Regions from separate parts of the Vibrio diabolicus genome, predicted to be linked through region 1. Evidence: riboswitches for the same ligand, from Rfam matches in the RefSeq annotation. Region 1 holds a riboswitch; each other region holds the start of a gene.

Region 1 (4,276 bases):
CCTAAATGCGCACACAGCTTATGTTGCTCGGCAGGAATAGATTCTAATGCTTGCAACAGCAAGCGCGCCGCGTAAGGTAAATTAAAGAACACATGGGCGAGTAAAATGCCGTTCAAACCGTAAATAGAAAATGGCAGTTTGCTATCGAAACTCTGTAGCCACTGCGCTAACAAACCGCTGTTGCCATAAATCGCTAACAGCCCGAAAACACCAACCAAAACAGGCAAAACTAGCGTCGATGCAAACAGCTTAAGCAGTAATGACTTACCCCAAAATTGGCGACGTGAAAGCGCGTGCGCAACTGGAATGGCAAAGCCAACACTGAGCAATGTGGAAAGAAAAGCTTGGTAGAAGCTGAACTTGGTGACATGTTGATAATACGGGTCGTCCCATACCACAGACACATCAAGTGAAGGGGCTTGAACAATCAAAGCACCTAGGGCAGAAACAACAAAGGTCGCGATGATCATCGCGACCCCTAAACCTATTTTTGGAACAGAATTCAAAGGTAAAACCTATCTCATTCAGATGAGGGGTGGAACGTCAGCTAAAACGTCAGTGCGCTTTGCCATTCGCGAATCCAAGACTTACGCATTTTTGCCACTTCATCAGCACTAAAGCTCAACGACTTGTTTGGAACGCTCAAGGTTTCAAAACCTTCAGGTAACTCAACGTCAGTAACAGGGTACATCCAGTTACCCGTTGGCATCGCTGACTGGAACTCATCACTTAAAATGAAATTCATAAATTGATCAGCAAGTTCTGAATTTTTTGCCCCTTTCACTTTAGCGGCGACTTCAACTTGCATGTAGTGACCTTCAGCAAAATTCGCCGTCGCAAACTTTGAATCGTTTTCCGCAATTAAGTGGTACGCAGGTGACGTAGTGTAAGAAAGCACTAAGTCCGACTCGCCGTTAAGGAACATGGAATACGCTTCTGACCAACCTTTCGTGACCGTTACGGTTTTGCTCGCTAGCTTCTGCCACGCTTGCGTCACATCGTCTCCATAGATGGATTTCATCCACAGCATCAAGCCTTGGCCCGGCGTTGACGTACGCGGATCTTGATAAATCACTTTCAAATCATCGCGCGTTTCCACCAGCTCTTTCATGCTTTTCGGCGGATTAGCCAGTTTCTCTGTGTTGTACACAAATGCGAAGTAGCCGTAATCGTACGGTACAAACGTCGTGTCGCTCCAACCATTTGGTAACACTGTGTTGGCCGTATCCACATTGTGCTCGGTAAGCAGACCGGTTTTCTTTGCTTCTGCCATCAGGTTGTTATCCAGACCTAACACGATGTCGGCTTTGCTATTACCGCCTTCAAGACGAAGACGATTCAGGATCGACACACCATCGTCCAACGCCACGAAGTTAACGTCACAGCCACATTTTGCTTCAAAAGCTTGCTCGATTTTAGGACCCGGCCCCCAATCTGCGGCAAAAGAATCGTAGGTATAAATAGTTAATGGGTTTTCAGCAGCAAACGCTGAAGTAGAGGTAATTGCAGCTAAGGCAATCAGACTTGAAGTGGTTTTCACTGCTCGCTCTCCATGAGTATTTCAGAGAAATAAGTTGAGCGGCACAGGGTTGAGGCGGCTATTAAGGACTTCCAATATCCAGACTCAATTCCTACGCCAGCATTATCTGGTTCAGGTAATACGGGTCCCTAGTTAAGAACTTAGGTCTCAGCGCCCAAATGCATTGATTGACTCAATGCTAAATGGGTTTGCTCCCCGATGAGTTGGATGGATTGTAAAGGTATTTGAGTGGTTACACAATCAGCTCACGAACGCTGGTCATAACCCCAACGAGGCACTAAACCTTGCTCAATACCTAAGTGGTCGAGAATTCTCGCCACCATAAAATCCACTAAGTCTTCAATGCTCTTCGGCTGATGATAGAAGCCCGGAGCCGCTGGCATGATGGTCACGCCCATTTGCGACAGTTTGTGCATGTTCTCCAGATGCAGCGTTGAGAATGGTGTTTCGCGAACCACGAGCAACAGCTGCCCGCGCTCTTTCATTACTACATCAGCGGCCCGTTCGATCAAGTTGTCCGACATACCGTGTGCTATGGCCGCAACGCTTCCCGCAGAGCATGGGCAAACCACCATTTGTTTGGGCGCTGCAGAACCAGACGCAACCGGCGAGAACCAATCGTCTTTACCGCAAACGGTGATGTTATTTGGATCACAGTTGAGATGTTCCACCAGCGCTTGCTTTGCGGCTTCTGGGCCACTTGGCAACTTAAGATTGTGTTCGGTTGCCATCACGACACGAGCCGCCGAAGAGATCAGAACGTAGACATGATAATCCGCCGCGACCAAACATTCTAAAAGGCGCAGACCATAAGGTGCACCAGATGCTCCAGTTAACGCTAAAGTGATGGCTTTTTCTGCTTGCTGCTGTTTGTTTTGCATAAAATCAGGCTTTTTGTTTAAGTTGCTCGAGGATCTTGCCGTGAATACCGCCAAAGCCACCATTACTCATCACGAGGATTTGGTCACCTGGCTGCGCACGTTCAACGATTTTCGCTACAAAGTTATCGATGTCAGCGTCAACAAAAGCAGGTTGCTGACATTGTTCCGCGATATCTTGCACCGACCATTCGATGTTGTCTGGTTGGAATAAGAACACTTCATCTGCGCTGTGTAGCGAATCCGCGAGTGTGTTTTTGTGCACGCCGCGCTTCATAGTGGCAGAACGAGGTTCCAACACGGCAAGAATGCGTTTTTCGCCTACCTTGTTACGCAAACCACCGACGGTGAGTTCAATTGCCGTTGGGTGATGCGCAAAATCATCGTAAACCGTCACACCTTGCTCTTCACCTTTTAACTCAAGACGGCGCTTGGTGTTAATGAAACGGCCCAGAGCCTGACACGCAAGCTCCGGCGTTACGCCAACGTGTCGCGCCGCGGCAATCGCCATCAGTGCATTATCAACGTTATGATCACCCACCAAATCCCATTCGACGGTACCGACCTTCTCGCCTTGCAGAGCAACTTCAAATTTTGAGCCATCGACCACTAATTTGTGCGCTTGCCAGTCGCCATCAACACCTGAAAACTGCTTTTCTGTCCAGCAACCACGCTCTAATACATCCGCCAAAGCTTGGTCTTGCTTCGGAGCTAAGATTAAGCCATTGCCGGGAACCGTTCGCACTAAATGATGGAATTGGCGCTTGATCGCCTCTAGATCATCGAAGATGTCAGCATGATCAAACTCAAGGTTGTTCATGATTAAGGTTCGAGGATGGTAGTGCACAAACTTAGAACGCTTATCGAAAAAAGCACTGTCATATTCGTCCGCTTCAACGACAAAAAACATGCTTTCGCCCAAACGAGCAGAGACTCCAAAGTTACCAAGAACTCCACCAACTAGGAAACCAGGTTGATAACCGCAGTCTTCGAGTATCCAAGCCAGCATGCTCGACGTGGTCGTTTTACCGTGTGTACCCGATACCGCCAATACCCAGCGATCGTGCAGCAAAAACTCGTTGAGCCACTGCGGACCAGAGGTGTAGCGCATGTTGGTATTGAGCACATGTTCAACACATGGGTTACCGCGGCTCATGGCATTACCGATCACCACAAGGTCTGGTTGAGGGTCGAGTTGAGACGGGTCGAAGCCTTCAATAATTTCAATACCTTGAGACTCAAGCAACGTGCTCATCGGTGGGTAAACGTTGGCATCAGAACCAGTGACTTTATGCCCTAATTGGCGCGCTAAAATCGCAGCGCCGCCCATAAATGTGCCACAGATACCCAAGATATGAATGTGCATAAACTAAACCTTGTAATGCGTTCTTTAATGCTTTCATTATCGCGATCACAACCAGAAAAGCGAGAGACTTTAGCCTTCTTCTTGCAGTCCCTTTCACAAATATGACAAGGTTGAACACAGACTGTACAACCTCTTGCTTACTGATGAATCCCTCAAACAAGTCTACAAATAAATTGAGATCTCAAACAGTTACTTCATTACCATTAAAAAGATCTGCGACTTAAACTTACATCCAGCGCAATCGTTTAACATCCATAAAGAGATGCTCACTTGCGCACTACCCCCAATGAAATGAAAATGTAAGGATTAACCATGTCAGGACTGCGCACCCTAGGCGAGTTCATTGTCGAAAAACAAGCGGATTTCCCCCACGCTAGCGGTGATCTATCATCCCTTTTAGCCTCCATTCGTTTAGCTGCAAAAATCGTTAACCGCGAAATCAACGCAGCGGGTCTCGGTGATATCACTGGTGCTGTAGGCACGGAAAATGTC
Region 2 (4,276 bases), on a different replicon from region 1:
AACTCATCAAAACGGCGACCTAGCGACATTCTTCCCGCCATCGACTGTTTGCCGTCTTTTTCAAACAAGGTATACGCGTAACAAGTGAACGATCGCTCGAAATGTTGACATAACGTACCTTGAGTATTCGCGATGATGAGCTGAGTTTCACCGTCACTGTAACCATTGTATGGTGAGCTTGAAGCGTGAGGCAGAGCCACAACACCTTGCTCAAGCGCAAGGGACAGTTCAATTTTCTCATCGACCGATGTGGTATCGTCTTGCGCAATTTCTGCAATATCAGTGGTGATTTTGCTGTTTACGCAGCTGATGGTTTGATGCTCATCTTGCTTGGAAAAGCGAGCACTTTGCAGCGCGTTTGTGAGCATCAAATCTAAACTTGGTTGCTCTAGTGATTCAGAATAACTTGTCGCGACACGAGCATCTTTAATAACTCGAACACCCAGCACTTGACTTGAGCTTACTTTGTACTCATCCAGCTTGCCTTGGTTTGCTTTCAGCGAAAAGCTGCTGTTACGGTTCACAATCACGTCCGCTTCCGCACCTTGACGCTTTGCTTCTGATAGGACGTAATCAACCGCATTAAGAAGTTGTTGTTCTTGGCTCATTAGTTACCGCCTCCTACCAGAATATTATCTACTTTCAGTGTTGGCTGACCGACTGTTGTTGGTACTGAACCACTTACTGAACCACACATGCCCGGCGCAAGCGCCATGTCTTTGCCGACCATGCTGATTTCTTTCAACACTTTTGGACCCGTGCTGATCAGCGTTGCTGTTTTCAGAGGTTTGGTGATTTTGCCATTTTCAATGAGGTAAGCTTCACGAACAGCAAAGTTAAACTCGCCCGTTCCCGGTTGAACCGAGCCGCCGCCCATCTTCTTCGCATAGATACCACGTTCGATACCTGCCAGCATGTCGTCAAGTGAATGCTCGCCTTCTTCGATAAAGGTGTTACGCATCCGCGAGGTTGGTGCGAACTTGTAGTTCTGACGACGACCAGAACCCGTAGGCTCATAACCTGTCTTCATGCCACCCATTTTATCGACCATAAAGCTGGTTAGCTTACCGTCTTTGATCAATTGAGTTCGCTGAGTCTTCATGCCTTCGTCATCAACATGAATCGAGCCCCATTCGTTGGTCATGGTGCCATCATCGACAGCATTCACTGCAGTGTGAGCAACCATTTCGCCCATTTTGTCGTGGAATACGGACGCTTTCTTCGCAACCGAAGTGGTTTCGAGTAAGTGACCACACGCTTCATGGAAGATAACGCCGCCAAAGCCGTTACCAATTACCACTGGCATTTCACCCGATGGACAAGCATCCGCGCCAAGTTTCACTAACGCTTGCTGCGCGATAGTTTGACCCAGCTCTTTCGAATCAAGTTGTTCGCTGAACTCCCAACCAGCAAGAGCGCCAGGACCTTCCATACCAGAAGACTGCTCATTACCTTTTTGAGCAACGGTGTTACCCGCCACACGAATGTAGTGACGCGTATCGTCTACATGCAAACCTTCTGAGTTGAAGATAGACACTTGCTGCTCGCGCTGAAGCACACTACCAATGAACTGGCTGATGTACTCACTTTCTGCACGCGCAGCTTGGTCAACTTTCAATAGAAACGCGATTTTTGAATCTAAGTTGGCATCCTGACTTAACGGCATGCGGCAACCGTGTTGGATTGGGTAGCGGTTCAAATTTAAAGAACCTGCTGACGCGATTTGCTCACGCTTGTCTTTTGCCGCAAGCAATGAGGTTACGCGTTTTAGCTCGGCTTCGTCCGTGCTATTGGTGTATCCATAAAGCACTTTGTGACCGAAGAAGAGGCGAATACCGATACCAAAATCAATCCCCGAATTGATCTTGTCCACCTCACCAGATGCGATCTGGACGGTGTTAGTTTGATGATGTTCAACGAATAGTTCAGCGAAATCAGCCCCTAAAAAGAGAGCATGATCGATCACTGACTTCGCTGTTGCAGAATTAAGCATGAAGTCTCCTTGCTCGATGATCGTCTTAGCCTTCCTAATTAACTGTCGAAAAGTTCAACAAAGTTAAATTGGCAACGCGTTAAATTTTAACAGTTTTTTAACCTTGTTTTGTGCTAATCCTTGCTTAGCGAGACCACGATTATTTATTAAATATTCCAGGTTCAGCTCTTTCACCAGAGCGTTGCACTAGTAAATTCCACACGACGAACCATTTAGATGCTTACTCTATCACTCACCTCGCATAATTGAATACTCAATAATAATTACTCTCAAAAAACGTATCCCTTCCGCAATGGTCCTGCTATCATCCGAGCGAAATAGTCGGGGGGCCACGCGATAAGCGTTGGCTGAGATCGAGATTCGAGACCCGTTGAACCTGATTCAGTTAGCACTGACGTAGGGAACTATGCGCACTTTGCCTTTCGCCGCCCCTCTTAGGTAAGCGATAGCGATCGAAAAATCGATCTATCTGCAACGGTCAAAGTCAGTTCCTATACGTCTTGTAGTAGGAGCGACCATGACGCAGCAATCACAACCTCATTCACATCACACGCCAGCCTTGCCTACCCCTATCGTATTGACCATCGCGGGCTCAGACAGTGGTGGCGGTGCAGGTATTCAAGCCGACATCAAAGCGATGTCCGCAACCGGCAGTTTTGCTTGCTCGGTAATCACGGCGATTACTTCGCAAAATACCCAAGGCGTTTCTGCGATTTTCCCCATTCCTCTCGACCATGTAGAGAGCCAACTTGATGCAGTATTTACCGACCTCAACATCGTTGCAGTCAAAGTGGGCATGCTAGCCGACTCCAACATCATCAAAGTTGTTGCAGACAAAATTAAACAATACCAGCCAAAACACCTCGTGATTGACCCTGTAATGGTGGCCACCAGCGGCGATCTATTACTGGAACAGTCGGCAATCAGCACATTAAAAGAAGAGTTAATTCCACTGGCAGACATCATCACTCCTAACCTGCCAGAAGGTGCAGCATTGACGGGTAAGCCAGTGCCTCAATCAGAATCTGAAATGAACGATATGATTACCGACCTTCGTGCACTTGGTGCCAAAGCTATTCTGCTCAAAGGCGGTCATCTTGAAGAAAATGAAAACAGCAACGATCTGCTGATCATGCAAGACTGTGCCGAGTTAATCAGCGCCAAGCGTTTTCCGACCAAAAACACCCACGGTACGGGCTGTACACTGTCTTCCGCCATTGCGTCTTACCTTAGCCAAGGCAACAACCTACACAAAGCAGTGCACCTTGGTAAGCAGTACATCAGCCAAGCTATCGCACACGCTGATGAATTGGATGTCGGTAAAGGTCACGGCCCTGTGAATCACTTTTTTTCGGGTCATACTTATGTTCGCTAACGCGATTGGCATTCAGCTTTCCGACGCCAGTTTGCAATACAAAGACAGCCAAACACCGACTTTAGCGAAAGTGAACATGGTCATTCCTATCGGTCAATGGACGGTATTACTCGGGCGAAGTGGCTGCGGAAAAACCACGATATTGCGTTACTTAGCTGGCCTACTGGATAACCAAGTTGACTGGCATGGCGAACTCATCACAACCGATGGCGCCGCACTGCATGACCGTATCGCTTACATGGCTCAGCAGGATTTATTGCTACCGTGGCTTAACGTGCTGGATAACGTCTGCCTTAGCTCGCGCTTTTCTCACGCCAACTCAAATTCAGCGGATGATAAACAACGTGCTCTCAACTTATTAGAGCACGTTGGGTTGGCTGATTATGCTAACGCCAAACCCGCTCAACTCTCTGGAGGTATGCGACAACGCGTAGCCCTTGCTCGCACTCTGATGCAAGACAAACCTTTGGTTTTGATGGATGAACCTTTCTCGGCATTGGACGCCGTGACTCGCCACAAATTGCAAACTCTCTCAGCCGAGCTACTAAAGGACAAAACCGTTGTCTTGATTACGCACGACCCACAAGAAGCGGTGCGATTGTCACACCAACTCTATGTGTTGCAAGGCACGCCTGCTCAAGCGCAGCACTTGGTTGTTCCGGACTCCAAGCCACCAAGATCTCTCGATGGAGAGTGCGCAGCGCTACAGCAGGCGATTTTGGATCAGTTGGAGAAAGACTATGAGTGATATGACTCAGTACAACTCCGCTTCGGCGCGTATTAGTAAAAAGGAACGCGTAACTCATCCGGCGTTGCGTCTGCTGATCAGCGCAGCCGTGATCTTAGGTTTGTGGCAACTCATTGTAGTGGTGTTTGACATGCCAAGCTTCATCTTGCCTTCGCCAATT
Region 3 (4,276 bases), 390 kb from region 1:
ACGACTGGGTAGAGCCCTAGACTTTGCTTAGTTAGAGTTGGAAAGCTAACGCTCTCACCTTGCGCAGACCAACCAACTTGAATACCGAGTCGGTTATCTTCCAGTACTGGTGTGGGGAAATCATCAAATTGGTTAGCCCACTGAGTTGATTGTTCCTCGTCAAGGTTGCCATTCGATAGTGTTTCACGTGAAACATTCGCTTGTTGGGTTAGCATTCCTCGAGCAAGTGTTAACGCATCTTCGATAGGAAAATCGAGTACTGTCAGCGCTACTATCCAAGCAAGGTGATGTTCGGGATCGAACATTGCGTTGGGTTTGGACTTAACGGAAAGCGCTCTCACTTCGTCGTTAAAGGGGTGACGCCAGATATCAAGCTGATGCACTTTCTCCTTTTTATCGGAAACCTGAGTATCAGCAATACCAATATAAATCGCTTTCGACGGTTGCTTAGCACACGCTTCTACCGACAAAGTAGAGCGGTAATAAAGCACAAATAAACTCTCATGTTCAGAGTCATATCCATCAATGAGATCAGTCGTTATGTGTGTGGTCTGTTGGTCGCGAACAAGCTGAATAGATTGAGTTGGGCTCACGCCCAACTCAATGTCTTCGATTATAAAACCCTGTTCTTTCGCCAACAACAAACATTGCTGAACTAAACCTGTCAGTTCAATCAATGATGACGGAATAAGGATTTTGCTCATTAGTCACTTACCTCGGCATGTGCTGCTGGGTGGTATAACTCAGAACCTGACTCTCTAAATTCTTGCGATTTCTGACGCATCCCCTCAAGAGGATCATCAAGCATCTTGATCGAGATAGCTTGGTCCGCAGCAACTTGCTCAGTATCTTTCGCGTATTCTCGAACCTCTTGCGAAATCTTCATCGAGCAGAACTTTGGTCCGCACATCGAACAGAAGTGAGCAACTTTTCCCGACTCTTGAGGCAAGGTTTCATCATGGAAAGCGCGCGCGGTTTCTGGGTCAAGTGACAAGTTGAATTGGTCTTCCCAGCGGAATTCAAAACGTGCTTTAGAAAGCGCGTTATCACGAACTTGTGCGCCAGGGTGCCCTTTAGCCAAATCAGCAGCGTGAGCAGCAAGCTTGTAAGTGATCATGCCTACCTTCACGTCTTCTTTGTTTGGTAAGCCAAGATGCTCTTTAGGTGTTACGTAACAAAGCATCGCACAGCCATACCAGCCAATCATGGCAGCGCCAATTCCTGACGTAATATGGTCGTAACCAGGAGCGACGTCTGTCGTCAGTGGACCAAGGGTGTAGAACGGAGCTTCATGGCAGTGCTCTAGCTGCTCTTCCATGTTCTCTTTGATCATGTGCATTGGAACATGGCCAGGACCTTCGATAATCACCTGTACGTCGTATTCCCACGCAACCTTAGTCAACTCACCAAGAGTACGAAGCTCCGCAAATTGCGCTTCGTCATTAGCATCGGCAACCGAACCAGGGCGCAGACCATCACCGAGAGAAAGTGCCACATCATACTTGGCACAGATTTCACAGATCTCTCGGAAGTGGGTGTATAAGAAGCTTTCTTGGTGATGCGCTAAACACCATTTCGCGATGATAGAACCACCACGAGAGACGATGCCAGTAACACGCTTTGCAGTCATTGGCACATAGCGAAGTAGTAAACCGGCATGGATAGTGAAGTAATCAACGCCCTGCTCTGCTTGCTCAATCAGAGTATCGCGCATCACTTCCCAGTTAAGGTTTTCGGCAACTCCATTCACTTTTTCCAGCGCTTGATACATAGGTACGGTACCGATCGGAACCGGGCTGTTACGCAGAATCCACTCGCGAGTTTCGTGGATGTTACGTCCAGTAGAGAGATCCATAACGGTATCCCCACCCCAGCGTGTCGCCCAAACGAGCTTCTCAACTTCTTCCTCAATCGAAGACGTCACCGATGAGTTACCGATATTGGCGTTCACTTTGACCAAAAAGTTACGTCCAATGATCATTGGTTCGGATTCTGGGTGGTTGATATTAGAAGGGATAATCGCGCGACCTTCGGCAACTTCTTTGCGAACAAACTCGGCGGTAATGTCTTTTGGAAGATTAGCTCCAAAGCTTTGACCAGGATGCTGTTGATTCAGCACATCATCACGGTACTTGGCACGACCCATGTTTTCACGCAGCGCGATGAATTCCATTTCTGGGGTGATAATACCTTTGCGAGCATAGTGCAGTTGAGTGACGCATTGCCCATCTTTGGCACGTCGAATACGTGGTAGATTACCGTAACGAAGATCGTCTAGTGTTTCGTCTTCTAAGCGTTCTTTGGTGTACACCGAGCTTACTTCATCGAGTAACTCTGTGTCACCTCGCTCTTCAATCCAGCTTTCTCTTAGCTTTGGTAAGCCGCTATAAAGGTCAATATCGTAGTTCGGATCAGTATAAACACCTGACGTATCGTAGACTCGGACGGCTTCATTCGGCTCGAAAATAGGCGCTTCTTTTGTGCCACCAATCAGACTATCTGCTAGCGCTATTTCACGCATAGGTACACGAACATCTGGACGTGAACCTTCTACATATACTTTTGTGGAATTTGGGTACGGCTGTACCGAGAGTGTTTCAATAAACTGTTTTGCTTCCAGTCTCGCTTGTTTGCGACTCGACATAGCATTTTTCCTTGCTTTGTTATACTAGATAAAAAGTAATTGGATAAAAATGCTTGGCGGATAGATGCGACAAGAGGAGTCAAATTAAGGCTAAATAAAGCTTAAGTAATTTGCCTATAACAACATTCGACTATTTGATAGGTCAACCAGAAAGAACTCCGGTATAAATATCTTCTCTTGTTCCCTTCGCAGATTCTAATCTGATCAGGTTCAACGGATCCCGAATTAACGGTCTCAGCCTTATGGCACTCCGACAAGTGATATCAGTATATAAAAACGGCCTGGTTAAACCAAGCCGACCTGTTTAATTTTTAACTACTTTGCTAGCTGCGCATCAATAATTGGAAACCGATCCACGCAGCAGAGATGCTCAGCACCACATTTAATAAAATATTTAACCCCATCTTAAGAAACGCACCTTGCTGCATAAGTAAAACATTATCCATAGAAAAGGTGGAAAACGTCGTCAGTGCCCCTAAAAAGCCCAAACCAATCACTTGTCGCCAAGGTTCTGTTGCCAACAGTTCATTGTCGAACGCAGCAATCAACAAGCCCATGATAAATGAACCAACCACATTAACAGTTAGCGTACCGTATGGAAAACCACGCCCCAATAAAATGACACACAGTTCAGATATCAAGTAACGAGAACACGCACCGAAAGCACCACCTAGTGCAATAAAACCAAGAATGGAAAACTGCCCCATAATTCCCCCAACACTATTGATGACGATATTGTAACCAAAACTAAAGCAATATTGATGGTGAAATTTTAGAATTCGACAACGTATTGCATTTAAAACACGCTGAGATTAAAAAAGTTACAGGAGTCACTTTACTTCAATATACCCCATCAAACCGGTTTTCATGTGCTCAATAACATGGCAGTGATACATCCAACGTCCAGGGTTATTAGCAACAAAGGCAGCTTTGGCACTGCCATTTTTTCCAAGTAAAACCGTATCGGTATGGAACGGTTCGTCGAGTTTCTTCCCATCTAACTCAAGAACAGTAAATGTATGCCCATGAAGATGAATAGGATGATGATATTGAGTAACGTTCTTCAAATTGAAGATATAGGTTTTTCCAAGCTCCAATGTTGAAAGTGGCGCAGGGATATTATCTATGCTCATTCCCTCCCAAGCCCGTTTGTTCATCAGCCAGAATTTAGGTATCGCTTTGCCCGATTTATCGACGGGAGTGATCGCCCCCTCCCATTCAAACACATAATCGATTTGCTTCGCATTTTCCAAATCAAGATCAGGCACAGGGTTGAGAGGCAATAAAGGCAGTTTCTTGTTGCTTGGCAGGTCAGACTCAACAACTTCAAACTCACACAAAGAGAATGGGAAGCGCCCTTTCATTTGACGCACATAAACACGCTCTCCAGCCTTCGGAGCAATCAATCCGATATCCAATCTCATTCCCGGACCAATTTTGTGTTGAGTGAGCCTATAAGGCGTTTTAACTGGATTGCCATCGATGGCAATAACCCAAGCCTCTGTGCCTTCAATCGCGATCGGATAGGTAATGGTGTTATCGACATTAGCAATTCTTAATCGCGTAGTCGCGTTCTGCTTCAGCGTATAAACAGGCTCATGAATACCATTGACGCTACTCCACTCTCCTGGC

Evidence for each region. A riboswitch is a leader RNA that binds a small molecule or an ion and turns the genes downstream of it on or off. The one in region 1 is predicted to bind thiamine pyrophosphate.
Region 2: linked by a shared signal. The riboswitch ahead of thiD (bifunctional hydroxymethylpyrimidine kinase/phosphomethylpyrimidine kinase) and the one ahead of thiB (thiamine ABC transporter substrate binding subunit) in region 1 are both predicted to bind thiamine pyrophosphate.
Region 3: linked by a shared signal. The riboswitch ahead of thiC (phosphomethylpyrimidine synthase ThiC) and the one ahead of thiB (thiamine ABC transporter substrate binding subunit) in region 1 are both predicted to bind thiamine pyrophosphate.

Annotation. Positions count from the first base shown of each region.
Region 1 covers NZ_CP042451.1:2,935,676-2,939,951, forward strand. The annotation lists gene thiP (thiamine/thiamine pyrophosphate ABC transporter permease ThiP) at 1-506, opposite strand, end outside; gene thiB (thiamine ABC transporter substrate binding subunit) at 548-1,540, opposite strand; TPP riboswitch at 1,612-1,748, opposite strand; gene FR741_RS13810 (flavin prenyltransferase UbiX) at 1,786-2,421, opposite strand; gene mpl (UDP-N-acetylmuramate:L-alanyl-gamma-D-glutamyl-meso-diaminopimelate ligase) at 2,426-3,784, opposite strand; gene fbp (class 1 fructose-bisphosphatase) at 4,097-4,276, shown strand, end outside.
Region 2 covers NZ_CP042452.1:124,277-128,552, reverse strand. The annotation lists gene FR741_RS16000 (TldD/PmbA family protein) at 1-608, opposite strand, end outside; gene FR741_RS15995 (TldD/PmbA family protein) at 608-1,993, opposite strand; TPP riboswitch at 2,306-2,413, shown strand; gene thiD (bifunctional hydroxymethylpyrimidine kinase/phosphomethylpyrimidine kinase) at 2,511-3,368, shown strand; gene FR741_RS15985 (ABC transporter ATP-binding protein) at 3,358-4,116, shown strand; gene FR741_RS15980 (ABC transporter permease) at 4,109-4,276, shown strand, end outside.
Region 3 covers NZ_CP042451.1:64,338-68,613, reverse strand. The annotation lists gene FR741_RS00365 (thiamine phosphate synthase) at 1-704, opposite strand, end outside; gene thiC (phosphomethylpyrimidine synthase ThiC) at 704-2,644, opposite strand; TPP riboswitch at 2,809-2,907, opposite strand; gene crcB (fluoride efflux transporter CrcB) at 2,968-3,351, opposite strand; gene FR741_RS00350 (multicopper oxidase family protein) at 3,475-4,276, opposite strand, start outside.